Regions from separate parts of the Exiguobacterium sp. QJM3NY_9 genome, predicted to be linked through region 2. Evidence: predicted binding sites of a transcription regulator. Region 2 holds the regulator's gene; each other region holds the start of a gene.

Region 1 (7,925 bases), 390 kb from region 2:
GTTCCGCTTCTTTGACGACCCCTTTCGTATGTGATTTATGCAGCCCTGTCTTCGTAAACGTCACTTTGACGAGTGGCGATTTTTTCCGTTCATCAAACGCGATTTGATCCATCGCCCGTAACACATCATCATTTTCGACAATCACACCTTGCATCTGGTAGGATTCGAGCAATAAACGATTCCGTTCTTCTTCAGCCGCCGACAAATCACTTCGTAACATCGGATTTTTGACATGGAAGTACAGGGCGCCTGCTGGTTTCGCTTGTTGATTAAATAAGACTTCTGATTGTTCGACGACCGTTTTTAAATAGAGCAACATCTGAATCGCAAGACCATAATAAATTTCAGCAAAATCAAGCGCTCGGGCACTCGACTTGTAATCGACAATCCGGACGTACAATTGGTCACCAATCGTCGCTTGGTCGACTCGATCAATTCGACCAGTGAATTCGATTTCCGTTCCATCCGGCAGTGTAAACCGTAACGGCGGGAACATCGCGTTCCCAAAGCTGATTTCAAATAAATCAGGTTCGAAGTCAGACCGTTCTGCTTGTTTGACGAGCATCTTCGCCGTTTGTTCGACGACATCCGTTAATTTTTTCTGAATGTATCCGAACCGATTCGAACTCATCAAAATAGCATTTTGAATGTCTGGTGTCACTTTTTCCACGGCATTTTTCGCAAGTTCTGTGCACGATGCATCATCTAAATCACGCCATTTTCTGCCGGACTCCTTGATGTTGACGGACAAATCATTTAACGCGCCATGAAATAGATTTCCAATGTCGGGTGCCTCGAATTTATACAGTTTTCGTTCCTTCAAACGTAACCCATACCGTGCGAAGTGCTTATAGGAACACGCATTATATGTCTCAAATCTAGAGACACTCGCCTTGATGCTGTCACCGTAAAGGGAACGTGCTAAGTCGTCTGGAAGTTCATCTGCTCGGTTTTGATAAAATAACGCATCGACGAGTAACGCCATTCGTTCTCGTCCTTGACCATTCTCGAGCAATGCATTGTAGACATCAAACCATGACGATTGAATCGGATACCGGCGCTGTAAACGGCGTAACTCGATTGCCGTCGCAGCCGCCGCTCGGTCGGGATCAGTTACGAAATCGAATTGATCATTTGGTGCATGCTCTCCTGCTTCTGCGAAGTGTGTTTTGACAGGACGGTCTTGCAGTAATTGGTACTTGATTTGTTTCACGATGGAGGCTGGTTGTAATGCCTTCCCGTCCTCATCAACGAGGGCATAACTGATGTACAATGCCTCGCTCGGTGCCGTCACTCCGTGGTACAGGTAGTATAATTCGTCATCAAAGACATCCAGTGACGCTTTACCGACCGGAACTCCATGATTATGAAGGAAATCATGATCTCCTTCCGACAGTAGTTTCGACTGGTCTTCGACGAACGGAATCATACCATCATTCGCGCCGAGTAAAAATGCGACTTTTACTCGTTGTAAACGCCCCCGGACATAATCCGTCGCGATGACTTGATCGAGCGATGGCGGGACGAGTGAGAAGCGCAGACTCTCAAGTCCGGTTTCGACCATTTGTACGAATAAGTCTGTCGACAGTTCCGTCTCAGGAGCTGCCGCTTCAAGTTGTTCAAGTAAATGTAAGACCGCTTCATATACTTGATCATGTTCCCGGGCATGACTGAGCTCATTGCGCTCGAGCGCCTCTTGTTTCCAACTGAACAGCCGATCTGTCAACTGGTGTTCTTCAAGGAACTGATAAAGTGAACGCGTATGTTCACTCATTGTTTTTGATTTCTTCAACCGGTCTTGTAACGGGGTAATCGCATCGACGACGAATTGACGCATCCGGTTTAACTCATCCTCTTCTTCGAGTTCCTCCGCCGTCAGACTGACCTCATCCGTTAAGCGTCGTTTCAATTGCCACGGCTTTTGCCACATCGTGCCTTTAATGCCACGTTCTAAGACAAATGTCTCTAATCGATCAAGCGCGAGCCGTTGGTCATCTGCCGGGAGTGGCATCAATTCCGTTTTCAGCAAACGAAAGACTGCTTCTTCACGGTAACCGGCGACGACGAGCTCTAAAGCAGACTGAATCAATTCAACAATCGGATGATGAATCATCGTTTCCCGCTTATCAAGGAAATACGGAATATCATAGAGCTGAAACGCACGTTCTAAATGATCCGCATACGGTTCAAGATGTCGTACGATAAAAGCAATTTCATTGAACCGGTAACCATGCTCGCGCACGAGTTGGATTGCCTGGCGGACAGCGGCTTCCGTTTCAACTTGGCGATTGACGGCAGCTGTCACCGTGACCCCGTCCACTTCATGATCGACAGGAGGATAGGCAGGACTCATCAATGATTGTTCTAATGTTTGTAGTCCTTCCGACTTGAACTTAATCGTCCGTTCATAATGGACCTCTTCATGCTCGAGCTGTCGGTCTTGCATCTGTTCGAGCAATTGCATATAACAACGTTGGGAGACCCCAAACTCCGTCTGTTTCGCATAGGGATCGCTCACATCGATTGTAAAGCTGATATGCACTTCTTTTGCTAGTTCCATCAATTTAAGCAACACCTGTTGTTCCTGTAACGAAAACTCATAGAAACCATCAATAAAGAACTGTGTATTACCAAGACCTGCTGTCGGTAACAAGTCGAGTAACGTTGTATAGTAATCATCTGCATGAAGCGCTTTATCCACGATGCGTTCTGAGAACCGCTCATAAATCAGAGCTAAATCATTTAGTTTCGGCGAGCGTTCCGGAGAAAGTCCGCTAATTTGACGTAACATGTCTGGAGCGACGAGCGAACGTTTGAACGTAGCGATCAGTTCATCAAGCCCCTTGTAAAACCCGGGCATATTCTTTGTCCGTTTGAAAATCTTTAACTCATTTTCAACTTCTTCGACGACTTGACGTAATAACAACTGTGTCCCTGTCTCGTCTAAAAACGGAATCGCCTGATTGCCATGATCCCGCATGATATGAAAAGCAAAGCGCCGCAAACTCATGACTTCCATCCGTACTAATCCAGATAGGCGGGCATCCGTCGCAATTCGACGTTCCATCTCAAATGACATTTGATCGGGGACGATAAAATAAATCGGCTCTCCAAGTGGTCGCTCCTCGAGCTCATTGATTACAGTCTCTATTAATTTTGTGGTTTTTCCGGTTCCGGCACGACCGAGGTGCATATGATTCATGGTCATCAGTTCCTCCCTTAGCTCGTTTTTGTATACGTCATTATCTCATAAAACACGAACAAACGTCCGTTTTTGAAGCTATATTTTTCTACTTATTTTTGCTACACTGAAGCCAATTAAAATTAGTTAGACAGGAGGAATACCATGCTATATGATGACATCGGAAAACAACCGATGCTTGAACAGCTAGTCGCTCGCTTTTATCAACTTGTTTATGCCGACCCCATACTTCGTCCGATTTTTCCTGATGATCGTCAACGTGTCGAGCAGGCGCAAGTTATTTTTTTGACACACTTAACAGGTGGTCCACGCCAATATGAGTTAGATGATTCGCGGACGAATTTAGCGATGATTCACCGACTCTTACCAATTGAACAGCAACACGCCTTTCGCTGGATGGAGTTGATGGAAGTGGCCATCTATGAGACACTTTCCAATCGAGCTGTAGCTGAACGTTTGATGGAGCGCTTACGAATTGGTGCATTAAACGTCTTACGGATTTGTGAGGCTCATCAGGAACCGTGAGGGATTTTTCTTTCTCATCTGTCCATTTCCATGTAAAATGAAAGATGGAGGCGATAATTATGACTGAAGAACAAGATAAGAAACCTGATTTAGTGAAATCGGCACTCGAACAAGCAGAGGCGAAAACTGCAGAGGAACCGGTTGAAGAAGAAAAGTCTGACGAGCAAAAGAAACTCGAACATATTAAAGGACTCGTCACATTAGAGCGCGGTTCTGATTACTTCCGTGTCGTCTTTTATGATGACCACAAGCATTTGATTTTCAAGGAACTCGATTATGATCGTGTCGAATTCGTTGGTCGCTTCTATAATGATAGTTTTGACGCGACGAATTTGAAACAGCTCGAAGAAATTGCAGAGAAAGCACTCTCAACTTCGATTCGAAAACGTTTCCTTTAAGATAGGTTATGTATAGAGAAAGCCGCGTCCCTGGATTAAATGAGGGACGCGGCTTTTTTCTTATACGCTTGTTTATTCACTCTCGGGAGTGTTTCTTTTTTTGCGACGAAGTACATATGCGATTACCCCTCCGGCAACGGCAAGCCCTGTCGCCGCTAAAACGGGAATCAATACTTTCTTCGAAGATAATTTTTGCTTCACTTGCTCTAAGCGAGATTCTGTTACTTCTTTTTGCGCAATCGATGTGCGGCGGTTAATCGTCATATGTTTTGATGCATCTGTGACGACTACTCGCTTTGTCACCCAACGTCGATTTCCTGCCTCGTCGACAATGAGTTGGCGTGTTCGCTTAATATCTTTAATTCGTTTGCCGGGCGTGTTTTCTGGACGAACGATCCGTGAACTAATAAAACGGCGTCCTCCATTAACACCGAAGCCCGGCTGTAATTTTCTACGGTTTAACCATTCATATGATTCATTCATCGTGTAGCGACCAGATCGGTCGCTTCACCTCCCCTTCAATGCGCATTCAGTTTCTACTCAAGTTCATTTCGCTCTCATTGGTAACGTTTCCTGTTAGAGTGTTCCACTTTTCTGCACTTGTTAAACGTGTTCATGTCCCGTCCCCTGGAAGCGTCGTTGCATTTCGTAAGCTAATTCTAGGGTTTTAATCCGCTGTCGTTCAATACTATAGGCAGATGCGGCGGTATCAATCCGCTGTCCTGTTTGAAACTCGACTTGCACCTTTCCGCCACTCTTTTTAACGGTCTTCATTTGTTTAAAGTTAATCCAGATGCACTCCGCCTTTTCTTTAGCTGTCGTCGGAAAGAAGATGGTTTGTGCTTGCCAATCAATTAAAACCGGCGTTTTTCGGTTTGGTCCTAAGATATGTCGTGCTGCTTCAATTCTTCCTCGCATCGAAGAACCAAAATACAAACATGATTCTTCAATCAGTTTGATCGGATGTCCTTCGAGCACAAGTTCCGACCGTTCTTTAATAAGTAGTGTTTGCGGTTCCCCGTATTGACCGTACTGAGGAATAAGAGCTAACGTTTCTTCCGTGATGTTATGTGGCATCCTGCTATCTCCCTTCTTCTATTACTTTGTTTATATCAAAGAACCCACCTGTACGCCCTCGACTGTTCGATATTTCCCAATATAAAAAACGAGATATCGCTATCTCGTTTTTAAAGTTCTTTCGTTGATTGGTCAATCTCTGGCTTAAAATGACGTGGGAATTTGAAAATCACACGAACTTTATCTTTTCCATTTCCCACTGCTTGGTTCTCGATTGAAACTTCCCCATCATGACGCTCAACGATACGTTTTACGATATAAAGACCTAGACCAAATTTACCTTCTTTACCACGTGAAAATTGATGAAAAAGTGGTGATGATGAATCGAGTGGCGGACCGTCGTTTTCAATCTCGATTTGAGCTATCTCTTCGGTCCCGGATAAACGAATATCAATCGATGTCTCGGCATATCGCATCGCATTATCAATTACATTTTCAAGTGCAACCCGTAATTGTTCTCCTTCGCCAAGTACAAGACCGGCTTCCCCTGTAATCGTCCACGTGAGCGGCTTTGTACTCGAGAAACGACTTTGTAATAAATGAACCATTCGGTCTAAATCAATCGTATCCCATGTAGAACGATCTAATTCAAAGTAATCCAATTTCGTCACGTAAAGCAAGGCAGCGACTTTCTTTTCTAACCGCTCGGCCTCTTCCTCAATTACCGAGACCGAACCCGTCAAATCACCATCCGGATAAATCCCGTCAGAAATGGACTGTGCATAACTGCGAATGACCATGATTGGTGTCTTCAGGTCATGTGAAATATTTTGTAGCAACGCTTTTTGTGCTTTATCCTGCTTTTCTAAATCGACGCGCATGGCATTGACCGATCGTGCCAAACGACCAATTTCATCTCCGCGATCAAGAGGAAGTGGCGTATTCCACTGTTGCGCTGCAATTTTTCCGACTGCACCTTCAATTTCAATCAATGGTTGCGTCAAGCGACGTGCTAACCAAAAAGCGATGAACAATGTCAAGATACTCACAATTACGACGACCCAGCCAATTTTTGAAAACAATTGCGTAATCAGTTCTTGACGATAGGCATCCCAGACATAAGAGACACGATAATACGTCTCCCCTTCCGATTCTATCTTGAGAATGCTGTAATAGACGTCTTCTTTATCAAGTTGTGTCGTATATTTTTCCGTTTCTGCTTTTTGATTGATCGCATCACGATACATCTGATCAATCAATTGTTGCGGGGCTCCCCCATAATAGAGTTTCCCATTTTTCGAAAGCAACAAAATATTAACGGAACGCGACTCCTGTTTTCGACGATCAAATTCTATTGGATTGTCCTGCAACATGTCGATGACAGAAGCATCTTTTGAAAAGAAGACTTCACTGTTTTCTAATGTCGAATAGACCTGTTCATCAATAAAGTTTCCAATCGATGACCGCATGACGACAAGGATAACGATCGAGAGCGTTGCGATGACGAGTAGAAACATCGCCCAAATCTGAAATCCCAAACTCCGATTCTTCATGCAGACACCAACCGGTAGCCAATCCCATAAATCGTCTCTAGTTCAAGTTTGGATAATTTTTTCCGGACTCGTCGAACTAAATCATCGACGACACGATCGGAACCAAAGTAATCATCACCCCAGACACTGACAAGAATCTGTTCACGGGACATTGGCGTCCCGATTTGTGTCGCGAATAAAATCAACAAATCATACTCTTTTGAGGTCAAATCAATTTCTTGACCATTTTCTTCGATGACTCGTTTTTCAGGATAGATTGTATAATCGCCATACTGAATCACTCCTGTTTTTGGTGTCGCATAGGCGCGCGCTAAGATTTTTTTGACACGAATGACAAGTTCTCTTGGCAAAAACGGTTTCGCGATGTAATCATCCGAGCCCATTTCTAAGCCGATGATTTTGTCGATATCTTCGTCTCGGGCAGAGATGAAAATAACAGGTGTCGTCTCATCATGTGCCTTGATCCGTTTAATCAACTGAAATCCGTCCATATCCGGTAACATAATATCGAGCACCCATAAATCAGGCTTTTCAATAATCGCTGAAGCTGCCGCTTCCCCAGAGGTGAACGATTTCACTTGCCATCCTTCTTGTTCTAAATATTTTACGAGCACGCGGTTCAGATTCACTTCATCATCCACTAAATAAATCGTATGCATCACTGTCACTCCTGACTAAGTCCTTTTTTTGTAGTGTATCAAAGGAATTCCGCACAATTATGTGAGAACACTCCAAATGTGAAAAAAACGCCCTCTTTTATCCAAAAAGAGGCGCGTTTAGTCAGTAACACTATTTATTTTACGAGGCGCAACGATGGGTAGGTTGCACGTTCTACGTTCGTTTTAACATCTGTCGCAATATGACGACGTTCCGTCTTTACAATATGTGCTAAGAAGGTTGCTCCTCCACCGAGTAAGACCGTGACACCTGTCATTAAAATGATTTCCATTGTTTTCGCCGCCCTTTTCTATCGCAATTGATAATCAGTATCATCTTCAATACGACTATAACACGATGAAACGAAAATGAGAAGCGTTCTCAAGCAGTTTGTTACGAAGAAAATTTATCTTGTTCCTCTTCCCGTCGCTTTTGAATAATTTCACGCCATTTAAAATCACCTTGTTCAAGCCCATTAATTAAAATCTCAGCCGTCCCGACATTTGTCGCTAACGGCAAGTCATAGACATCACATAAGCGAATCAAGGCCGATACATCCGGTTCATGAGGCTG
Region 2 (7,925 bases):
GAAATGAAGTTAACGACAGAACAGTTTCGTGAAAGTTTACTGAAGGCAGCAGCACAGATTGAAGCCCATAAAGATGAACTGACCGATCTTGATCGTGAAATCGGCGACGGCGATCACGGGATTAACATGTCACGCGGTTTTCAAGCCGTCCAAAAAGAACTAGAAGCACATGGTGAGTATGAAGATTTAGGTGATTTGTCAAAACAAGTCGGGATGACGTTAATCAAGACGGTCGGTGGGGCGTCTGGTCCGTTATATGGAACAGCGTTCGTCAAGTTCGCCGGAGCCTTTAAAGGGAAAAAAGAAGTGGAAGGGCAAGAACTGGCACAAGCTTTTGTTGAAGCGACGGAAGGCATCAAGATGCGTGGAAAGTCTGAATTCGGTCAGAAAACAATGGTCGACATTTGGACACCTTTCCATGAGGCCTTGAGCAAAGAGGTGGATTTAAACGCTGCACTCGAACAAGCGCTCCGTGATACAAAAGAACGTGTCGCGACGAAAGGGCGGGCTTCCTACTTTGGAGACGCGACAGTCGGCGTCCAAGATCCAGGTTCTTTATCGAGTGCACTCTTGTTACAAGAAATCGTGGAGGTGCTACATGGTTAATGTAATTCTCGTTTCACACAGTGAAAAACTGGCGACTGGTCTAAAGGAACTGCTTGCCGAAATGGCACCGGATACACCAATCCTGCTAGCGGCCGGTTTAGCGGATGGAAGCATCGGTACAGATGCTTCGCGCATTGAAGAGACGTTGAAGGCGCTCGACGATGACGGTGTCATCTTGACGGATATCGGTTCTGCAACAATGAATGCGGAGTTGGCCCTTGAACTGTATAGCGGTGATAAAACGGTCCAATTTGTCGAGGCACCGCTCGTCGAAGGGGCATTCCTCGCGGCTGTTTTAAGTGGTCAATCGAAGTCACTGACTGAAGTCGTTGACGGATTGAGAAATGAATTCGCCTAAATGATTCGCGTAAGACCAATCTCCCTTCTAAGTCAGGTATCTGCCTGCTCATTTAGAGGGGAGTTCTTTGGTGTGGGATTGAGAAGGTGTATGAATTAAAAGGTCAAAGACAAAAAAGAAGCGATTTCGAGTGATATCGAAATCGCTTCTTTTTAATAGAGTGGTGCAAAAGTCATCGTTGTTCGATTAGACGTTTGCGTTGGCTGCTTTTTTGTTCGGTGTGAATGCCATTGTCGCTTCGACCGCTTTTTGCCATCCGGCATAACGTTTTTCGCGATCGTCTTCTTTCATTTCAGGTGTGAATTGATGGTTGAGTTTCCACTGCTTTTTGATTTCAGCTTTATCTTTCCAATAGCCGACAGCGAGTCCAGCGAGGTAGGCTGCACCGAGTGCCGTCGTCTCATTGATTTCCGGGCGGTCAACTGGAACACCGAGAATATCCGATTGGAATTGCATCAAGAAGTCGTTGGCAACGGCACCACCGTCGACGCGTAACGTTTTCAGTTCGATGCCGGAATCTTGCTGCATCGCTGTCAAGACGTCGCGAGTTTGGTAAGCGAGTGACTCGAGTGTTGCGCGGACAAAGTGCTCTTTTTCCGTCCCGCGTGTCAATCCGAAGATGGCACCGCGAACGTCGCTATCCCAGTACGGTGCACCAAGACCAACGAAAGCAGGAACGACGTAGACACCGTCTGTTGAATCGACTTTCAAAGCGTAGCCTTCTGAGTCTTTTGCATTTTTCAACATCCGGAGACCGTCACGTAACCACTGGATTGCAGAACCGGCAACGAAGATGGAACCTTCGAGTGCGTATTCCACTTTGCCGTCGACGCCCCAAGCGATCGTCGTCAGGAGTCCGTGGTCTGAAGAAACGGCTTTTTCGCCCGTGTTCATCAACATGAAGCAACCTGTACCGTATGTGTTTTTCCCTTCGCCCGGTTCAAAACACGTTTGACCGAACAAGGCAGCTTGTTGGTCACCGGCGATGCCGGCGATTGGAACTTCGAAGCCGAAGAAGTGATACGGGACTGTGTTGTCGTAGACTTCACTTGATTGACGGACTTCTGGCAACATCGATTTAGGAACTGTCAGGATTTCAAGTAACTCGTCATCCCATTGTTGTTCGTAAATGTTGTACATGAGTGTCCGTGAGGCATTCGTGTAGTCTGTGATATGTGTTTTTCCACCTGAGAGCTTCCAGACGAGCCACGTATCGATTGTACCGAAGAGCAGTTCCCCGTTCTCTGCTTGCTCACGTGCACCATCGACGTTATCTAGAATCCATTTGACTTTTGTTCCTGAGAAGTAGGCATCGATGAGTAAGCCAGTTTTATCGCGGAATTTTTGATTGAGTCCTTGTTCCTTTAGCTCATCACAAATGTCGGCCGTTTGACGCGATTGCCAGACAAGGGCATGATAAACTGGTTTTCCCGTTTCCTTGTTCCAGACGACTGTCGTTTCACGTTGGTTCGTGATTCCGATGCTCGCGATTTGACTCGGTTTGATGTCAGCCGTTCCGAGTGCATCCGCCATGACTGCTAAAATCGAACCCCAGATTTCATTTGCATCATGCTCGACCCAGCCTGGTTGTGGGAAGTATTGTTTGAATTCACGTTGAGCAGAGTTGACGATTTGACCATCATGATCGAAAATGATGGCGCGTGAGCTTGTCGTTCCTTGGTCGAGTGCTAAAATATACTTGTTTTCCATCTGTGAGTCCCCCTTGAATAGTTAAGATACCTAATGCTCAATCAAAATAACAGTTGATAGATGAAGACGGCGATTGCGCCTCCGATGATTGGTCCGACGATCGGAATCCATGAGTAACCCCAGTCTGATGATCCCTTACCCGGAATCGGTAAGATCGCGTGGGCGATACGTGGACCAAGGTCACGGGCAGGGTTGATTGCATAACCCGTCGTACCACCGAGCGAAAGACCGATGACGACTACGAGGAGACCGACGATCAATGGATTGAGTCCGTCTGCAAACGTATTCGCTCCAAGCGCCAAGATACCAAAGACGAGAACGAATGTCCCGATGATCTCAGATACTAAGTTTGATCCCGTATGACGGATCGCTGGACCTGTCGCGAAGACACCGAGTTTTGCGGCTTGATCTTCTGTCGCTTCAAAATGTTTCATGTAATGAAGCCAAACGAGTACTGCGCCAAGGAATGCTCCGACAAGTTGAGCAGCGATATAGATAGGTACATCTGCCCACGGTAAGTCAGAATTGAGCGCGAGCGACAAAGTAACCGCTGGGTTCAAGTGGGCACCACTGGATGCCGCGACGTAAACACCGGTCATAACGGCGAGACCCCAAGCGAGCGTGATGACAATCCAGCCACCATTTTCAGACTTGGTTTTCTTCAGAACGACACCGGCGACGACGCCATCCCCGAGTAGGACGAGAATCAATGTTCCCATCATCTCACTAATAAAATTACTCATGCAAAAACCCTCCCTTTGGATTAAAGCGAATAATGCCTTTCTATTTAAACCTAACCCGAATTGATAACGTTTTCAATACAAATAATTGAAATATAGGAATAGAAATTTTCAATATTTAGGTTTAAAAAAATTAGAATTGGATAATAAAAAGACTTTTTCCATGATTAAATGGAAAAAGTCAGGATCGACGTTTTTTTCGTTTCTTTTTAGGGCGGAACCAGCTACTCGTATGATCAAGGATGATATGAATCGTACTTGCGGTCATCACACCGATAATAAAAGCAGGCATGACGTCAATCAATGAGTCGACCGTACTTGCTTGAATGATTTCACTATAGAAGGCTAAAAAAAGAAGCGGAATCAATAAAGCAGCACTGTAGAGTAGGCGGATGACATCTCCGATGATTAAGCCATGCGACCAGATGGAGCGGTGCGGCATAATTTTGACGTATGGCATCCAAAGGACACGCAAAGGGCCGAAACGATAGTAAGGTTCCGATTTTAAGTCTAAGTCGGGCGAAAGCCATAAGGTCCCGACGGCGATTCCGACAGCTGTCGGGAGCCAATCCGTTTGGTTCGTTGCGACCGAATAAACAACATATCCTGTGAGGGCAACGGAGTTGACCGTATCATGTACATTTCCAGAAGGCATGAAAAAAGACCAGCTCAGCTGGTCCCTCTCTTAGTGAATCGTCCGGTAAACGCCGATGACCTTGCCAAGAATCGACACGTTATCGAAATACATCGGGTCCATCGAGTCATTTTCTGGTTGAAGACGTACCTGTTGATCTTCTAAGAAGAACCGTTTGACTGTCGCTTCACTATCTTCGGTCATTGCAACGACAATCTCCCCGTTTTCTGCTGTGTTTTGTTGACGCACGATAACACGATCGCCATCAAGAATACCTGCATTAATCATCGATTCGCCATCAATCGTCAACATAAAGACGGTTTCATTTCCTACATAATGTGCAGGGAGTGGGAAATGCTCTTCTATGTTTTCAATCGCAGTGATCGGAAGTCCGGCAGTTACCTTGCCGATAACGGGGACATGGACGATCGCTTCGTTGATTTCTTCAGGTTTATCAAGCAATATTTCAATCGCGCGTGGTTTCGTCGGGTCACGGCGAATCAGTCCACGTTTTTCTAGACGATCCAAATGACCGTGTACCGTTGAGCTTGAAGCAAGACCAACAGCTTCACCAATTTCGCGAACTGAAGGTGGATAGCCCTTTAACTTCACTTCAGCGATGATGTAGTCAAGGATTTCTTGTTGACGTTTAGACATTTTCCGCATACGAATTGCCACCTCTTTCCGGATTGGTTTTTTTAGGATTTAGGAATATATGTTTCTAGAATTACTATAACATAGAACAAATGAGCGTACAAACAATTGTTCGATGTTTTTGTATTGACCGAACACTGGTTCTATGTTTATTATAGATTATGCGAACAATTGTTCCGAGAACATTTATTCTAATAACCTATTTGGAGGGATTCATGATGATTCATTCTATTCGTACTCATGCCTTTTCAATTCTGTTTTATACGCTCAGTTTTGCTTTCATTCTTTTTCTTTTAACGCCACGACCGGATGAAAAGGTCCACCAATTACTCACGGCGTCAGTCACGGTCGATGAGAACGTAACGGTCGAACAAGTTGCAGAAGTCTACAATGATGGTTCGATGACGAACCAGGAATACATTGACTGGCTGATCAAGAACAATGAGCTCGAAACAAAACATGTCATTTCGAAAGACAAAATCGTTGTACCAATCGCACAACAATGACAGAATATAAAAGTTGTTGAATGAACGAACAGGGGTGTGAGGTACGATGAAAGTAGTAATCTACTGTCGCGTCTCGACGGAAAAAGAAGCACAAGAGAGCTCACTGGAGCGGCAAAGAGCAGAACTGTCGGGACTCGCTTTAACAAAAGGATTTGAAATCATAGATATCATCGTCGAAAAAGAAAGTGGCTATGATGTAGAGCGAGAAGGGATGTTAACCGTTCTTGATTATGTAACGCGTCATCTGGTGGAAGCGGTGCTCGTGACGGACGATACACGAATCGGACGAGGAAACGCCAAAATCGCGATTTTGCATACGTTCAAAAAACATGATGTCCAGTTGATGACGATGGAGTCAGACGGTGAATACAAACTGGCGGATGCGGAAGCAATGGTCCTCGAAATCGTTTCACTCGTTGAGGAATACCAGCGTAAGCTCCACAATGCAAAAATTGCACGCGGCATGCGACGGGCTGTCGATAATGGTTTTAGACCCGAACAAAATCTCAATCGGCAAGGCGAGAATGCCGGCCGCAGTCGAAAGGAAGTCCCGATTGAAGAAATCGTTCGATTACGTGAACTTGGTTTGACATTTGCTGACATCGCGACGACCTTACGCGGCATGGGGCATGATATTTCGAAAGCGACGGTCAACAGGCGTTATCTTGAATATAAAGAAGTTGTCCAGTCTTATGAATGAAAGCAGGTGTTGTGTCATCTTGACGCGACAAACTTGCTTTTTTTTTTCGGGTCTTTTACAGTAAGGTTACTATTAAAGTGCTCCGCGTTGAGTCAAAGAGAAAGAGGGATACTATGTTATCACAAGAACAACTCGATCGAATTAATGAACTTGCCAATAAATCAAAAGTCGAACCGTTAACGGAAGCTGAGACGGCGGAACAAAAAGAATTAAGAACGGCCTATTTAGAAGCATTTCGTGGTTCGTTCAAAAATCAAATGATGGGCATCAAAATCGTTGATGAAGAAGGAACGGATGTTACGCCTGAAAAATTGAAGCAAGCACAAGAAGAAGAACGCAATAAACAGTAAGCAAGTTTTGTATGAACGAAAGCTGCGTCGCTCAATCCGTGAGCGAGGTAGCTTTTTTAATGGGAAAATCAGTAATGTGTATCATGAAAGTTGCTTGAAAAGGGCAATAGAGAGCGCATTCATTTTAATGTGACATACTATTTAGAAAAGTTGTATCACATTTCTGTGTGTGCTAAAATGATATAGAATTTGTGAAAAAGAGAGAGGATGATTGTTTTGACGAACATGACAACAGTAGAATTATTAGCAGTAAATACGATTCGTACCTTATCAATTGATGCAGTACAAAAAGCGAACTCGGGCCACCCGGGAATGCCGATGGGTGCAGCACCGATGGCATTTACATTATGGGCGGATCATATGAACCACAACCCTAAAAATCCAGAATGGTTTAACCGTGACCGTTTTGTACTTTCAGCAGGACACGGTTCAATGCTTCTCTACTCACTCCTCCATTTATCAGGATACGACCTCGCGATGGATGACTTGAAGTCATTCCGTCAATGGAACTCAAAAACACCGGGTCACCCGGAATACCGTCACACAGCAGGTGTCGATGCGACGACTGGTCCACTCGGACAAGGCATCGCGATGGCCGTCGGGATGGCGATGGCAGAACGTCACCTCGAAGCGAAATACAACCGTGACGACTTAAACGTCGTCGATCACTTCACGTATGGAATTTGCGGAGACGGTGATTTAATGGAAGGTGTCTCTGCAGAAGCGGCTTCACTCGCAGGACATTTAAGTCTTGGTAAACTCGTCGTCCTGTATGATTCAAACGACATCTCGCTTGATGGCGACTTGGACAAGTCATTCTCCGAAAACGTCCAACAACGTTTTGAAGCATACAACTGGCAAGTCATCCGTGTTGAAGATGGAACGGATATCGATTCGATTTCAAAAGCACTCGACGCGGCGAAAGCGGAAACAACAAAACCGACATTGATCGAAGTCAAAACGGTTATCGGATTCGGTTCGCCGAACAAATCAGGGAAATCGGCTTCACACGGTGCACCACTCGGCGATGCGGAAATCAAGTTGACGAAAGCAAGCTACGTTTGGGATCATGAAGAATTCTATGTACCGGAAGAAGTCAAAGACTTGTTCGAGGAGCGCATCGAAAAACGTGGCGCTGATACAGAAGCAGCATGGACGGAAAAAATGGAGCAATACAAAGTAGCACATCCGGAATTGCACGCTGAGCTTGTTCAAGCGATCAACAATGAATTGCCGAGCAACTGGGAAGCAGATCTTCCGACATATGATCTGACATCGAAAAAAGCAACACGTCAGACGAGTGGGGAAGTCTTAAACGCTCTTGCGAAAAACATTCCATCAATCTTCGGTGGATCAGCTGACTTAGCTGGTTCGAACAACACGATGCTAAAAGGCGAAGCTGACTTCGATATCGATCCAAGCGGCCGTAACATTTGGTTCGGTGTCCGTGAGTTCGCGATGGCAGCAGCTGTCAACGGAATGGCACTTCACGGTGGCGTCATCCCTTACGGTGCGACATTCTTCGTCTTCTCAGATTACTTGCGCCCGGCAGTCCGTCTTGCAGCATTGATGGGGATTCAATCAATCTTCGTCTTGACGCATGACTCGATCGCAGTGGGAGAAGATGGTCCAACACACGAGCCAGTCGAACACTTGATGAGTTTCCG
Region 3 (7,925 bases), 710 kb from region 2:
ACGGTATCGATCGAAAAGAGGTTTTCATCGATGAAGTCTTCGAACAATAAACCGAGCACGGCAGCAGGAAGCAGTCCGATTAAGACGTGACGCAGTTTTAATTTGTGTGTGCCCGTCGCATCATGCTCGCCTTCGATTTTATAGAGTCCGATTAAGCTGAACAACCGTTTCCAAAAGACGACGATGACGGCAAGGATTGATCCGAGCTGAATGACGATCTTAAAGGTGTTCGCGGAGTATTTTCCGAGAAAGTCCGTTGTTTGGAGCCACATGTCATCGACGATGATCATATGACCAGTTGAAGAGACCGGGGCGAATTCCGTCATCCCTTCGACGAAACCGAGTAAGAGTGCTTTAAGTAATTCTAAGATATGCATGTTATTCTCCTTCTATATTTTACTATCTAAAAACATATCATGTTTCATTCTTCTGAGATAGAACTAATCTGAATATCGGGCGCAAGACCGATAACGAAAACACCTTGTCGAATGAATAAAAAAAGAGTAGGATGGACTTATAATCAAACGAACATTTGAATGAGGTGGAGGAATGGAAACGAAAACTGAGCGATTACGAATTTCAGGAATTGATTGTGCCAATTGTGCGGCGAAGGTCGAGCGTGGTGTTTCGACTGTCGAAGGAATCGAAGCGGCAAATCTTGATTTTACGGGACAAAAGCTTTATATCACTTATCAAGGAGAGGCACCGGATGACGCAACATACGATGCGGTCGTCAAACGGGTACAAGAATTAGAGCCGAACGTCGAAGTTTCTCGTGACGTTCCATCTGACGAAAGTCATGTTCATGACCACGGTCCATTTTTAACGCAAATGAAAAAGATTCAATACAGTATCGGTGGGGTTGCCTTCATCAGTGCCTTCTTTTTACCGAGCTCAATTGAACTTATCTCATTTGCGCTGGCTTACTTCTTAATCGGTTGGGATGTGTTACGAAACGCGATCCGAAATATTCGTCAGGGACAAGTATTTGATGAAAATTTCTTGATGGTCATCGCGACGGTTGGTGCTTTTCTAATTGGCGAGTACCCGGAAGCGGTCGCCGTCATGCTGTTTTATCAAGTCGGTGAGTTTTTCCAACACCGGGCAGTCGATCAATCCCGCAAATCGATTGCTGAATTAATGGATATTCGCCCTGAGACGGCAACACTTGAAAATGGACAAACGATTAGTCCGTTACAAGTGAAGGTCGGGCAACGGATTTTAGTCCGACCGGGCGAAAAGATTCCGCTCGATGGAACAATCCTTGAAGGAGAAGCATTCATTGATACCGTCGCCTTGACGGGAGAATCAGTACCACGACGTGTCCGCACGAACGATACGATTCTTGCAGGAACGATCAATACAGATGGGCGACTGTTGATTCAAGTCGACCGTCTCTACAGTGAGTCAACGGTCGCAAAAATTCTTGATCTCGTTGAAAATGCTTCGCGCCACAAGGCGCCGACGGAAAAATTCATCACCCGATTTGCTCGTGTCTACACACCGGCAGTCGTCGGGATTGCGACATTGCTTGCTGTCTTGCCTCCATTGTTTGTCACGGGTGCGACATGGGAGGACTGGATTTACCGGGCACTTGTTTTTCTTGTAATCAGTTGTCCCTGTGCGCTCGTCATTTCAATCCCCCTCGGTTTCTTCAGTGGAATTGGTGCCGCTTCAAAACGAGGGATTCTCGTGAAGGGTGGAAATCACCTCGAGTCATTACAACAGCTGGATACGGTCGTTTTTGATAAAACAGGGACCTTGACAGAAGGGGTCTTTGAAGTGACGGAACTCCGCCCGGTTGCCTGTTCAGACGAAGAATTATTGAAAGTGGCAACGCTTGTTGAACAGCATTCGAATCATCCGATTGCAAAGTCCATCCAACGGACATATGCAAGTTATGGTGAAGTGACGGAATCCGTTCAAGAGTATCAGGAAGTCGCAGGATCAGGTGTCGTCGGTCGCTTCGGAACGGATACGATTCGTGCCGGGAATGCCCGTTGGTTCGACGAACTTGGTTATGAGACGCTTGATCAAACGGCAGACGGGACGTACGTTCATGTCGCACGCAATGATACGTACCTGGGCTACATCCGAATTGCTGATCACATTAAAGACAGCACGGTTGAAGCACTTGCTCGCCTCAAGGCACTCGGTGTGAAGAAAACGATTATGTTAACAGGGGACCGCCTGGCAACGGCAGAAGTGATTGGTCGTCAAATCGGGATTGACGAAGTTGCAGCAGAACTATTACCTGATCAAAAAGTCGAACAACTCGAACTGATTTTGAAGCAAGCGGATGGAAAAGTTGCCTTTGTTGGCGACGGCATCAATGATGCCCCTGTTTTGACACGAGCCGATGTCGGAATCGCGATGGGCGGACTCGGCAGTGATGTGGCGATTGAAGCCGCAGATATCGTCCTCATGACAGATGAACCAAAGCAGTTGGTCGAAGCAATTGAGATTGCCCGTGCGACACGAAAAATTGTCTATCAAAACATTTTCTTCGCACTTGGCGTGAAAGCCGTGTTTCTCCTATTTGGTGCATTTGGTTTCGCGACGATGTGGGAAGCCGTGTTTGCGGATGTTGGTGTAACCGTCCTGGCTGTTTTAAATGCGATGCGCATCCTCAAAAAATAATTAAAGGTCCACGTTGAAAGGTACGGACTCAAAAGTCATTCCAATATCAATCTGAAAACTCCTTCACCGGCGATGAAGGAGTTTTTTTGTTCAATCAGTTTGTATTTAGCCTAAGGCGACATCAAGAATCATCATGACGGTAAAGCCGACCATTAAACCGAGTGTCGCTAAATCAGAGCCGTTTTCAGCTTGTGATTCAGGAATCAATTCCTCGACGACAACAAAAATCATCGCGCCGGCTGCAAAGGCGAGTGCGTAAGGCAGTAACGGTTGAATGAAGAAAACAGCAGCCGCCCCGATCATTGCCGCAATCGGTTCAACAATGGCGGACATTTGACCGTAATTGAAAGCGCGACGGCGTGACATGCCTTCACCACGAAGCGGAATCGATAAGGCAGCACCTTCCGGCATATTTTGAATCCCGATTCCGAGTGCGAGCGTCAAAGCACCAGCGACTGTCGCCCCGTCCATATTTAACGCAGCAGCACCAAAAGCGACACCGATTGCTAGACCTTCCGGGATGTTGTGCAAGGTGATGGCTAAAAAGAGCAGAGTTGCCTTTTTAAGACCGGTCGAAGGGCCTTCTGCATTTTCAAGTGGTGCGGATAAGTGTAAATGTGGTGTGACGAAGTCGAGTAAGCGAACGAAGAAGCCACCTGCTAAAAATCCGATTGCAGCCGGAAGCCAGGCGATGCCACCATCCTGTTCCGTAAATTCAATCGCCGGAGCGAGCAGTGACCAAAAGGACGCAGCGATCATGACACCGGCGGCGAAGCCGAGCATCATATTCATGACCTTTTTTTCAATTGTCGTAAAGACGAAAACAAGTGCCGCCCCAAGTGCGGTCAAGCCCCATGTCATCATCCCGGCGAGTAATGCCTGGATCACGACGGGGAGTGAAGTAAACCATTCAAACATACAAACATTCCTTCTTTCAAATCATAATTCAAGAGATAAGTGCATTATTGAAGCCCACTGTCACTCCTACCCGTTTTCAATCCGAACTAGTCGCATCAGGGGAATTTCGATCGAATTTTGACTCCGGACGTACAGAAGTCCTCGTTCGCGCTCGATTCGTTCGATGAATCCGGTCAGTGTGATATAGCTTCCTTCCTTATAATACGTGATTTCAAGTTCTTTTCCTTCCATTAATGCTTCTTCGAGGATGAATTGCCATGATTCTTGAAGTTGTTCATCGATGGGCGGTAGTGTTAAACGATGCGTATCTTTATAATAGTCGCGCAACAGTTGAATGTACTCCGGCATCAAAAACGGAATCCATTTTAAATTGCCACGGTCACGATACCGTGTCATTGCCGTCACCTCCCGGATGACCACCGACGAAGCGGAGGCGGCGCTTGGCGACACTTGTATCAAGAAAAGAAACAGCGAGGCGGATGGTTCCCTTCCCGTAACGGACGTTGACATGATCGATTGCCTTTAACAAGCGTTTGCGTTTCCAAACACGGGTATTGTCTTCGAACAACGACAGTTGCAGTGCACCTTGGTCGGGGACAAGTTGACCGAGCGAGACGGACAAAAAACGAATCGGTTCGTGTTCGAGCCAGTTCGGCTCGAACAGCTGAAGGATATGCCGCAGGATAATCCGTTCGTCTGAAGTCGGATAAGGGAGACGGAGTTGCTTTGAAAATCCTGCCCGGACGATATGTCTCGAGTAACGGACACCTAAGTGAACCGTCCATCCAAGTTGATTGGAAAAGCGGACGCGGGCTGCGACATCGTTTGCGAGCTCACTTAAGACCAGCCGAATCTGGTCGTATTCGTAATAATCACGCATCAGTGTCACGCCATGACCAACCGTCTTCTGTCGGGATGATGCCGGACGAAATAAAGCGGTCGGATCAATCGTCGTCGGAGATTGATCGATGCCCCATGCATGATGCCAAAGTTCGGCACCGATGACACCAAAACGTTCGTGTAGTGTTTCTAATGGTGCGGCCGCCAAATCGCCGATCGTCTCAATGCCTAATTGATTCAGATGGTGCTCCATTTGATGACCGATCCCCCACATCTTGCGAACGGGAAAGTCATGTAAGAGACGGGGGACATCAGCATAACCACAACGCGCAATGCCCTGTTTCTTCCCGAGTAAATCAAGGGCAAGTTTCGCGATGACGTTATTAGGACCAATCCCGATTCGGACGTGAATGCCGGTTTGTTCCAGGATAGCTGACTGTAATTGGTTAGCCGCTTCAAAATCCGTACCGAAGAGGTGCTCCGTTCCCGTCATGTCAATGAAACTTTCGTCAATCGAGTATACCCGGATTGCTTCCGGTGGTCCGAATTGATGGAGCACATCGAGGACACGAATCGACGTTTTCATGTAGCATAACATGCGTGGTTCGACGAGATGAATCTGCTTTCGTTCCTTATACGGGAGTTGTTCAATCTGGTAGAGACGACTTGCCGTTTTGATACCAAGCGTCTTCAAAGCAGGGCTCGCCGCTAAAATGACGGAGCCGCTCCGTTTTAAATCGGAAACGACGGCTAATTTTGTTGTTAATGGTGGTAGATTTCGGTAATGGCACTCGCAACTGGCATAAAAAGAGACACTATCCACGCAAAAAATACGTTGGTTTGGAAAGTCCGCATCAGAAGACACGAAAATCACTCCTTTTAGAACGTTTGTTCTTATTTTATTTATGTTGATTCTAGCACGGTCTCAAAGTGTCTCAAATCAAAAATTGAAAAAGAGTGTACATGTCATCACTTTTTAGAGCGCGGCATGACTTTAGAGATCATCCTCTTGAGTCATATTTAGGTAACAGGTTTGGTACACTAAGGACTGAGAAGAAGAAGGGTTGGGAGAGAATGAAGAAAAAACCGATGATCCATCTACCGGATGTCCCGAATAACTTAGCAGTCGAAACATTTGCAGAAATCGAAATCGATGATCCGTACTTGTATCAAATGATGTATGAAAAAGAAACGTTACCCATCGAGCTGACGGAGCGGATCGATGCCAATCAAGTCTGTTTTCGGAATGTCTCATTTGCGGGGCTCGTGTTTGATCGCGCGTCATTTGAAAATGTTCGATTTGAGCAGTGTGACTTGACGGGTTGCCAGTTCCGTGACAGTCGTTTTCATCGCGTTCTGTTTCAGGACTGTCGCCTGACGGGGGTTCAATTAGAAGAAACGACACTTGATCATGTCACGGTAAAAGCATGCCAGGCGAATTACTTACAAGTGATTCGGACATCGCTCCGACAAGTAACGTTCGAGCAGACGGCGATGCGGGAGACACAATTCTTCGAAGGGAAACTCATCGATTTACGTTTTGAGGATGTTGAATTGATGGAAAGCCAGTGGGTTGAAACTCCGTTAAAAGGACTCGATTTGCGACAAGCGGACGTCTCGGGGATTACGATTGATCCACGCTTTTTGACAGGGGCGATCGTGACGGAAGGACAAGCAATCGCATTTGCCCGATTACTCGGTCTTGTCATTCCGCAAGAATGAACATGAAAAAAACCGGACGCTGTTCCTCTTCCTTTTAGAGAAGTGGAAAACGTCCGGTTTTTTTTGTTCGTACGACTCTCGAAGGAGAGACTTAAAAGGAGAGCGTCTCGCCGTCGTCCGGAATCAAAAAGTGAGCGGAGAGATGATTTGCTGCTAAAAAGTCAGCAATCATATCGCGGCGGAGCAGGCAGTGATTGACGGCTTCGAGATGCGAAACGATGATCGTCGCTTCAGCCGCTGCCGCGTGGACCGCTAATAAATCACGTTCCGACATCGTGATCGGTTCACCGGTCTGGAACTGGGCGGCACCACTATTGACGACGATGACATCTGGTGCATAGGTATCAATCGCAGAATCGACGTCGTCACACCAAATCGTATCACCGGCGATATAGAGCGTCGGCTCATCGGGATGCGTAAAGACGAGACCGGATACGTGTCCCATCCGTTGTCCAATCTCACCGACACCGTGTTGACCATTCGTGCGGAAAACTTTGACATCGCGCAGTGTCACACCTTGGTCGAACGACTGAACGTCCGTGAAACCGGCATCTTTAATGACAGAAGCGTCCGTCGCGTTTTGGGCATAGAGCGGAACCGTCTTCGGTAATAATTGTTTGGCGGCATCATCGAAATGATCGGCGTGAAGATGCGTCACGAAGACGGCATCCGGATCGAGTAAGGTCGAGACATCAACCGGCAAGTCGACGAGGGGATTGCGGTGGGTATTCGGTGTATGGTCGAACGGAGGAAGCGAACCCTTTTCACCGAGAAAAGGATCAATTAAAAAAACTTGGTTGGCATAGGTCAAGACGAGTGTCGCATTTCGAATTTGCTGGATGTTCACAGGCAATCTTCCTTTCTTGTACGAATCTTCCTCGTCTCATATTCCCGACTTGCCGAACCTTTAATCCAAAACATCATTGGTCCGGTTTAGGGAGAATTTTTTCCATCGCCAGGACATCGACGTAATACCCGTTTAACATTCCTTGTTCTTTAAAGGTACCGACGATTCGGAATCCGGCTTTGATGTAGAGTTTTTGACCGATCCGGTTGAAGGGGAACGTGAAGAGAATCAGTTTGTGCATGCCGTGAATGATTGCATGTTCTTCGATGATGTCGAGTAGTCGTTTTCCGATTCCTTGTCCGCGGTGGGTCCGTGTGATGTAGACGGACAGTTCGCCGACGGACTGATAGACGGGACGCGGATTGTAGGCATCGAGCGAAATGAAGCCAAGAATCTTTGACCCTTCATAGGCAACGTAACCGGCATGTCGCTCGGAGCGTTCACTGAACCATTGCTGCATGAAGGCGAGATCCTTCGTATCCGTCTCGAGCGTCGCGATGCGGTCTTCGATTCCTTCATTATATATGGCGAGCACATCCGGTAAGTCGGTTTCTTGAACGAGACGAATCATCATACACGTCATCTCCTTTTCGAGTACTTTTCTTCATTATATCGGAGATGGGTGAAACAAACGCCATGTTTCTAGAATAGGAAATACGCTCCGACACGTGCTTTCCTCAAACATGTTTGTCAGACAACGTTTCAGTACAAAAAAGCCCAGGTCCTCTATCGCTAGAAGACTTGGGCCGGCCCGGACTGAATTAGTTTGCTGAAGACAGGGCGTCCCGCTCGTAAATCGGCACCCAGCCGTCCGTCGTGACGAAGATTCGGATTGCTACCACTTTCCGGTCTTCCTGGAGCGTGAAGTAGTGGCGCGTGTTGACGGGAACGGAAATCAAATCACCGGGATTGAGCTCGATGTTGTAATAGCCGACCTCCTCGTCTTTAATCGCAAACA
Region 4 (7,925 bases), 870 kb from region 2:
TCAGTTTACGGGGATGAAGGCGGAGAAGCCTTTAAAGAAATTTGGAAAAGTCACATCGGTTACTTCGTCGATTACGTCAAAGCAACAGGAGCGAAAGATGAGGAAGCAAAACAAAAAGCGCTCGATGACCTCGATTCGTACCGCGTCGAACAAGCAGCCTTTTTGGATAAAGCGACAGAAGGACGATTGAAAGCAGCTGATCTCGAAGGTGGCTTAAAAGTCCACGTCACCCAACTCTTGACGTCGTTCGACAGTTACGTTGCAGGTGATTATGACGCCACGTACAGCAATTTGCGAAAAGCAATCGAGCATATGTACATGGTCGGGGAAGGATTATCCGGTGCAATCGTCGATCAATACCCGGATAAATTTGAAAATACGAAAGTCGATACACCCGCAGCCGATTTACGTGCTGGTCTGAACCACAACTTCTCGGAACACGCGGCACTCGCAATACTTGCGATGCAAAAAGGGATTGAAGGAGCAAAAGACTTTGATGCCGCAGCCGGTGCACTCAGTGAAAACACGGACGACCTGACAGCATCAATCGGCTCGGTCTACGGTAGTGATGCAGCGAAAGAATTCAAAAAAATCTGGTCGAGCCACATCGGCTACTTCGTCGACTATGTCAAAGCAACGGGGGCGGAAGATGAAGACGCACGTGACATGGCCGTCAAAGAGCTCGACGAATACCGTGTCGAACAAGCGGCTTTCCTTGATGCAGCAACGGAAGGTCGCCTGAAGTCAAAAGACCTGGAAGAAGGCTTGAAGATGCACGTTGATCAATTGTTACTCGCCTTCAATAGCTACAATGAAAAAGACTACGATAAAACGTACCCGGCAATCCGTGAAGCTTACGGTCACATGTACGGAGTCGGTGAAGGAACAGCGACAGCAATCGTCGATCAATTCCCGGATAAATTCCAAGGGACGCCAGCAAGCATGCCGAACACAGGTCTTGGTGGAGCCGCTGAAACTCAATCGTCAGCCGGTATCTTATGGTCACTGTTCGGAATCGCTGCTGCTTCAATCCTCGGATTCTTTGCACTCCGCGGTCGTCGTGAACAACAATAAGCCGTCTGACGGAGATGACTCAAAAAAGTCGCCTGAAGCGCGTGCGTTCTTTTAGACGAGAGGAGGGTGGCGGATGTAACGTCGGCCACCTTTGTCTCTGTCAAGACTGACGTTTAGGTCAGTCGCATTAGATTGCAGCCTCAGTGATTTTGAAGGGTTCAAGATTCGTTCCTACTCCCGCATTCTTCGGAAAACGAATCTCTGTTAGAGGACGGTCACTAGAATAGAAATCAGGAAAGGAGGAGGAACAATGAAACGAACCAGCGGCGTGGTAGTAGTACTCGTCTTCGTCGTCTTCATCGCTCTCATGACAACAGAACTGCATGCGGCGGCATTTGAACATCTGTTGCAGGATCCATTGACATCGAGCGAAGTCATCCCGGTCGAAGATCGTGCAGTCGAGCCAGGTATCGTCCCGCGTATCTTACCGTGGATCGTCAGTAGTCTATTGCTCAGTGCCTTCGTGACGTTCCTCCTCCTGCGACGTAAACCAAAGCGTTAAATGAAAGCACGATCCGTTTCTCAGCCACCTGCGGCTGAAGAAGCGGATTTTTTTTGAATTGGATATGCGGTGGTATTAGGCACGCCGCAAAAACAAACACATCGATGCCTGATTTTCGGCGACATCCCATCGGAAGAACTCGGTATACTGTAGAAAAGAAGGAGGCGATCGTATGGAGGACCATCAAACAGAAGAGTATTATGCGGCACTCGTCCGCCGGGATGCGACCTATGAAGGACGGTTCTTCGTCGGCGTCAAGACGACGGGCATCTTTTGCCGTCCGTCCTGTCCGGCCCGGAAACCGAAACAGGAGAACTGTGAATTTTACAAGACGGCGAAAGAAGCCTTACTCGCTTCATATCGCCCGTGCCTGCGCTGTAAACCGTTGTCGCACCCCGGTGCGAGTGACATCATCAGCCGTCTTGTTGCCGCTGTCGAAGCGACACCGGAAAAACGTTTTAAGGAGGCCGATTTCCGGGAACTTGGACTTGATGCGTCAACGGCGCGCCGCCAATTCAAAAAACGGTTCGGGATGACGTTCGTCGAGTATGCCCGCTCCCGTCGGATGGGACTGGCGATGAAGGAAATCCGGACCGGGAAACCGGTCATCGAGGCCCAGCTCGCAAGCGGCTACGAATCGAGCAGCGGCTTTCGGGATGCCTTCGCCAAAATCATGGGGGAGACACCGAAACGCTGGGACGGGACCTACCTGCAGGCGAAATGGCTCGATACGCCACTCGGTCCGATGCTTGCGATTGCGGACGACGCAGCCCTTCACTTGCTTGAATTCGTCGATCGCCGGGGACTGGAACGGGAAATCGAACGGCTTCGTCTTGCGGCACGTGCCGTTATCGTCCCGGGTGAATCGGTCATCTTTGAGCAAATCAAACAGGAGCTGGCCGACTATTTTGACGGGAAACTGAACCAGTTCGCGACGCCGCGCAAACTGTACGGGACACCCTTCCAGCGTCGCGTCTGGGCCGAGTTGGAGCGCATTTCATCCGGGGAAACGATTTCCTATCAAGAACTTGCCATCCGGATCGGTAATCCGCTTGCCGTCCGGGCCGTCGCCCGGGCGAACGGTGCCAATCAACTGGCACTCGTCATTCCGTGTCACCGCGTCATTCGGACAAATGGAGACTTAGGCGGATATGCCGGTGGGCTCGCCCGGAAAGCGACGTTACTCGAAACCGAGCGACGAAAGGACTTGATTTTACATGGCACTGATTAAAGATGTCTTCTCGGACGACTGGCTCGACCGCCTGAGTCGGGCGCTGGATGCGCCGCGGCTGCAGCAGGACATTAAACGAGTCGACTGGGACGAACTCGCCTTCAAACAACGGGTCCGCCGGATTTCGACGTCGCTTGGATCGTATGTGCCACGTGAATTTGACTTGGCAGCGACAGAACTCGAACGGCTTGCCCCGGACTTCACAGGACTCGCCGGGATCGTGTTTCCCGACTATATCGAGCTCTACGGCGACGACTGGGACCGGGCGTTACTGGCACTCGAACGGCTGACGCCGTATTCGACGGCGGAGTTCGCCGTCCGGCGGTTTTTACTGACCGACCAAGACCGGTACCTGCAACAAGCACTGCTCTGGAGCACGTCGGACGATGAACATGTCCGGCGCCTGGCATCGGAAGGGACACGACCACGCCTGCCGTGGGGACAGGCGATCCCGTCGTTGATCGCCGATCCGCGTCCCGTCCTGCCGCTGCTCGACCGGTTGCTGACCGACGACTCACTTTACGTCCGCAAGAGTGTCGCCAATCACTTGAATGACATCACGAAGACCCATCCGGAACTTGTGATCGAACGACTTGATCAGCTCGGAAACAATCCGCAGACGGATTGGGTGTTACGTCATGCTTCGCGGACCTTGCTGAAACAAGGACACCCGAACGTCCTGCAGGCATTTGGTCTCGTGACACGGGGGACGGTCACGGTCGATGATTTGACGGTGACACCGTCGCTGCCGATCGGGGGCGAGCTGTCATTTACGTTTAGCCTCGCGACGACGGAACCGCAAGTCCTTCGCATTGAATATGCGATTGACTATGTCAAAAAGCGGGGAATGAGTCAAAAGGTCTTTCGGATTAGTGAACGACAGGTGACTGGACGGGAGACGTTTACGAAACGGCAATCGTTTCGGAACTTGACGACACGCGTCCACTATTCGGGGACGCATCGTGTGACCATCTTGATTAATGGGCAAGCTTACGCAACGGCAACGTTTGACGTGACAGGGGAGGAATGAAGATGAACGGACGCCATCCTGACTTTACGACGTCCCGCTTACACATCGAAGCAGTGGATACGACAGACGGCTGTGTTTGGACATTGGACCTGCGGGACAAGCACCAACAGGTTGCGACAATGCAGTTAGCCGGTCAGCAACTCAGCTATGACGCAATCGATCCGTCCGACGCCGCCGGCTACATTGAAGAAGCCTTGACGGTCATCACGGCCTATTTAGCGCGGACGCTGTTGTTACCGTCCGTCACGGGTCGCGGCGGGGAAGCCGCTGTCTGGGAGAAGAGTGGATTTAAGAGAACGGATGATGGATTTTTGTTAGCCTTGACGCACTAAATGAAAAAGGGGACAACACCTACCGCGGATTGCGGCGCGCGTTGTCCTCTTTTAAGGTTCCGAGATGCCGTTCGCGAGCAGGAGGAGATAAACCCAAATCACGAGCGGGAGCAGCAACATCAGATTGGCGAGCAAACTGAAAATCTTGATGACGGTGTTTTTCAACCGGAGCGCGATCAGGAGTGACATCACATAGCCGACGCCGACGAGCGAATATAGACTGATCGGGACCCAAAGAATCATGTTCGGGAACGTCCGTCCGTTCAGTCCGAAAAATAACAGGAGACTGACTAAAAAAAGAGGATGAACGTCAGGATAAGTGAGCGGTATTCCTTCGGTTGTGACGTCAAGTGGCATTTCTCCTCTCTATTTTTGACTGACGGGGAGATCAGACCAACCGAAATGGGCGCAGATCGCTTCGGCACTTGCAACGGCGGAGCGTCCTTCCGTATCGAGCCGCAAGTAATTCGGGTACGGCAGTTCGCCTGGCAAGGAGGACGTTCGGTAGCCGTGTGCCGTCTCGAGCAGGTCGTTTTCGGAAGCGGCGAGATCACGTTTCGTAAACTTATGGGCAAGGCGGTTTTCCGTCTTGTTCCGCGTGAGACGTGTTGCGACAGAGGCTTCGAGTTCGACGATATAGACGTCGGCACCCGCCTCTTCAAACAATGCGACCGTCTCGTCGATGAACTCAATCCCCCCGCCTTCGACCCCGAACAGGCAGAGGAACGTGAAGAGGACACCTTCAAGATCACTGACCGCCATCTCTTTGAACATCTCCCGGCGGATTAAGTCTTTCAGTCTGTGATGGGCGGGCTTTGAAAAATCAAAATAGGGCAACAACAAATCAATCGTCTGATGGTTATGGAATAACTTCATCCCGGTCAATCGTTCGAGTTCCTGACCGATCGTCATCTTTCCGACGGCCTGAGGACCGAGCAGCAAAACAAATTTCATCGAAAGACCCCGTTTCCTTTTTTTGTTAGATTACCACACCCGTTCAGCACGTTGTAATTAGAACGTTTGTTCGCTTTGTAGTATAAGGGGAGTAAGAACTGTTGGCGTTTTAGGACCGAATGGAGGTCATTGCTCATATGGAACATTGGAAGATGGTACAAGGATATGAAGGGAGTTATCAAGTGTCGACGTCGGGAAATGTTCGTTCGCTCGACCGGATTGTCGAGACGAGCCGTGGCGTCAAGCAGCGGCGCACGGGTGTCGTCCTGCGCCCGCGCATCAATCAGGAGGGTTACCGGAAAGTGACGTTGTATCAGCATGGGCGCGGTGAACGGTTTTACGTCGGTGAACTTGTCGCACGGGCGTTTCTTGACCCGACCGCCTGTCAGGAGCGTCTCGTGCGGGCAGACGCTGACCGCTTGAACGACCACATCGATAATCTGTCGGTCAAGCCTTCGCCGAGTCAAGCCTATGCTTCCTTGCTCGCTGAATTCGATCTGCTGTTGACGGACCATGTCGAATTGTCGGCGTGGCAGATTCGGGAGATCCGGCGGCGCTACCGGGCGGGCGAAGCATCGATTCGAAAGCTTGCGCTCGTGTACGGGGTGACTGAAAACCGGGTCCGCAATATCATCGATAAGAAAGAGGCGCGGTATGTCATGTAGGCAAAAGGAAAGGGCAGTCCGAAGAAAATCGGTCTGCCCTTTTGGTTGAAAAAAAGTAAGGTGTCGTTAGCCGGCAAGTGGTAAGTACGGCGTGATTTGGCTCACCGTCAGTTGGAGGAGCTGTTGCGTTTCCTCTTTCGGTTCAGACGTGACGTAGATGATTAACGCAGCGGCGACGATTAAAAAGATGACGATGACGAGCCCGATGAAGAAAGGCATTTTACTTTTTCGTTTTTCTTCGTTCATGTCCACAGGTAGTTCCCCCTTTTACGAATTAAACAGATGCATCTGTCATAATGATTCCCCTTTAAGAAAATGGAAAACCTGCGAAACGGCTAGAAAAAGGGTTTCGGTAAGACGATAAAGAAGATATAGACAGAAAAAGCTATTTTTTGAAGGGGTGTCGGTCGGTATGTTGAGTCAGTTCAACCAGTTTCTATTAAACTTTTCCCTTTTGATTACGTCCCTGCTGTTCGCTTTCTTACCGATGCGCAACATCAAACGCATTTCACCGCATTCCTCAATCCGGATCCGGCTTGCCGTCGGATTGATTGCAAGCGTGATCGGGGCACTGCTCGTCTTAAACAGTATCTCCTACGATGGAGCGAAGATTGATTTACGACTCGTCGCGCTCGTCACGGCGTATTATTACGGCGGCTGGGTCAGTGGCGCATTGACGACGGTCGCCGTCATCGGGGCCCGTTTTCTCGTCACGCCACCCGGTGTCTACCAAGGTTTGATTCTCGCGACGCTGATTTGTCTTGCTTTACTCGTCACGGCAAGTATTTACCGTCGCTTTGCTGCCCAGACGTTCAAAGACTACCTTGTCCTACTGAGCATCGGGATCGGCTACAGCTTACCGGCCCTGTATTTGTTGACGGATACGTTCATTCGGTTTCTTGAGATGTCATTCGTCTACATCATCTTCAATCTCCTCGGCGGGTACGTGACGTTTCGTTTCCTGCAGGAATTACGGAAACATTTCCAGTTCGTCCAAGCCCAGCAGGAGCTTGCCTTGACGGACAGTCTGACGAATCTCGCCAATCGACGGAAACTCGATGAGACGTTAGCCGACTATGACAAACACGGGTATGCCTTCTCGGTTCTGATCGTCGATATCGACTTCTTCAAGTCGGTCAATGACGAATACGGACATGATGGCGGGGATGTCGTCTTACGGCAACTCAGTCATCTGTTGACGACGTTTTGTCCGGAAACGGGACTCGTCACACGTTATGGCGGCGAGGAATTCGTCGTCGTCCTGCCGGATATCTCGCACCGTGAAGCGGAGCGACTCGGGGAACGGATTCGGACGGCGTGCGCCGATCAACACTTCATCTTCAAACCGTATCCGGCTTTCCATGTCACGCTTTCGATGGGTGTCGCATCGTCCGATCAAGCCAAGACGGCGTTCGAAGTCGTCCAAAAAGCCGATCAGGCGCTGTATCAGGCAAAACAGACGGGGCGCAACAAAGTCGTCGGTTATGATATGACACATAATTAAAAAAAGGCAGCTCCGCGGAGCCTGCCTTTTTCGTGTTGTCATTCACCGACCATGCCGTCGTTATCGTTGTCCCGCATGTACGGATAGAGCCAGTGGTCACTCCGGATCGGCATGCTGAAACCGGCATCCTTCGCTTCCTGGATCGTGACTTGTCCGTTTCCGTTCGCATCGACGCTTGAGACGTCACCGCCTGTTTCCGGCGTCGTGCTTGGTGTCGAAGCGGCAGGCGTTTTCGCCTTCGGTTCAGCTTTTGGTGTTGCTTTTGGCGCTGCCTTTGGTTCAGCCTTCGGTTTACTTTCCGGACTCTCGGTCAGACCGAGCGACGCGTTGACACCATCCGGGTTGACGTTATCGAACTTGTCGACGATGACGTTGCCTTTGATTGTGTACGTGTACTGATAACTCGAAGGAATTTGCGTTTTCGTCGTTTCATAGCGGATGATCGCTTCGAAATTCGTCGCACCACCGGCTTTACGGATAGTATCTTCCATGTAGGCTTGATCGCCGTGGCGATTGAGCGTGCTGTCCTGCGGCGTGATGTTGTAGGCGTTCGAGACACCGCCAAGCGAATCGGCGATGACATGTCCTTCATCAAGATCACGGTGTTCGACACCCGGAACCTTCGCTTCATCA

What was found. The regulator LexA, encoded in region 2, represses DNA repair genes until DNA is damaged. The targets are predictions, from matches to a motif close to CGAACATATGTTCG.
Positions count from the first base shown of each region.
Region 1: the regulator LexA is predicted to act here: its motif matches at 3,258-3,271, upstream of addB (helicase-exonuclease AddAB subunit AddB).
Region 3: the regulator LexA is predicted to act here: its motif matches at 5,280-5,293, upstream of AC0VYQ_RS02355 (Y-family DNA polymerase).
Region 4: the regulator LexA is predicted to act here: its motif matches at 5,183-5,196, upstream of AC0VYQ_RS01700 (NUMOD4 domain-containing protein).

Region 1 is NZ_CM149679.1:788,118-796,042, reverse strand. Features, by position in the region: gene addB (helicase-exonuclease AddAB subunit AddB) at 1-3,208, opposite strand, end outside; gene AC0VYQ_RS03970 (truncated hemoglobin) at 3,347-3,727, shown strand; gene AC0VYQ_RS03965 (hypothetical protein) at 3,787-4,125, shown strand; gene AC0VYQ_RS03960 (hypothetical protein) at 4,198-4,608, opposite strand; gene AC0VYQ_RS03955 (competence protein ComK) at 4,729-5,202, opposite strand; gene AC0VYQ_RS03950 (HAMP domain-containing sensor histidine kinase) at 5,313-6,680, opposite strand; gene AC0VYQ_RS03945 (response regulator transcription factor) at 6,692-7,357, opposite strand; gene AC0VYQ_RS03940 (hypothetical protein) at 7,489-7,644, opposite strand; gene AC0VYQ_RS03935 (methylglyoxal synthase) at 7,746-7,925, opposite strand, start outside.
Region 2 is NZ_CM149679.1:1,175,130-1,183,054, forward strand. Features, by position in the region: gene dhaL (dihydroxyacetone kinase subunit DhaL) at 4-606, shown strand; gene dhaM (dihydroxyacetone kinase phosphoryl donor subunit DhaM) at 599-964, shown strand; gene glpK (glycerol kinase GlpK) at 1,151-2,674, opposite strand; gene AC0VYQ_RS05840 (MIP/aquaporin family protein) at 2,716-3,417, opposite strand; gene AC0VYQ_RS05845 (metal-binding protein) at 3,596-4,069, opposite strand; gene lexA (transcriptional repressor LexA) at 4,100-4,714, opposite strand; gene yneA (cell division suppressor protein YneA) at 4,921-5,208, shown strand; gene AC0VYQ_RS05860 (YneB family resolvase-like protein) at 5,255-5,908, shown strand; gene AC0VYQ_RS05865 (DUF896 domain-containing protein) at 6,022-6,258, shown strand; gene tkt (transketolase) at 6,466-7,925, shown strand, end outside.
Region 3 is NZ_CM149679.1:460,828-468,752, forward strand. Features, by position in the region: gene AC0VYQ_RS02335 (undecaprenyl-diphosphate phosphatase) at 1-377, opposite strand, end outside; gene AC0VYQ_RS02340 (heavy metal translocating P-type ATPase) at 550-2,640, shown strand; gene AC0VYQ_RS02345 (ZIP family metal transporter) at 2,746-3,558, opposite strand; gene AC0VYQ_RS02350 (YolD-like family protein) at 3,625-3,954, opposite strand; gene AC0VYQ_RS02355 (Y-family DNA polymerase) at 3,938-5,263, opposite strand; gene AC0VYQ_RS02360 (pentapeptide repeat-containing protein) at 5,473-6,120, shown strand; gene AC0VYQ_RS02365 (MBL fold metallo-hydrolase) at 6,212-6,967, opposite strand; gene AC0VYQ_RS02370 (arsinothricin resistance N-acetyltransferase ArsN1 family A) at 7,041-7,541, opposite strand; gene AC0VYQ_RS02375 (1,2-dihydroxy-3-keto-5-methylthiopentene dioxygenase) at 7,729-7,925, opposite strand, start outside.
Region 4 is NZ_CM149679.1:309,908-317,832, forward strand. Features, by position in the region: gene AC0VYQ_RS01665 (copper amine oxidase) at 1-1,074, shown strand, start outside; gene AC0VYQ_RS01670 (hypothetical protein) at 1,325-1,576, shown strand; gene AC0VYQ_RS01675 (bifunctional transcriptional activator/DNA repair enzyme AdaA) at 1,749-2,807, shown strand; gene AC0VYQ_RS01680 (DNA alkylation repair protein) at 2,794-3,837, shown strand; gene AC0VYQ_RS01685 (hypothetical protein) at 3,840-4,169, shown strand; gene AC0VYQ_RS01690 (hypothetical protein) at 4,221-4,526, opposite strand; gene AC0VYQ_RS01695 (DEAD/DEAH box helicase family protein) at 4,536-5,123, opposite strand; gene AC0VYQ_RS01700 (NUMOD4 domain-containing protein) at 5,261-5,788, shown strand; gene AC0VYQ_RS01705 (hypothetical protein) at 5,855-6,034, opposite strand; gene AC0VYQ_RS01710 (GGDEF domain-containing protein) at 6,201-7,292, shown strand; gene AC0VYQ_RS01715 (DNA/RNA non-specific endonuclease) at 7,331-7,925, opposite strand, start outside.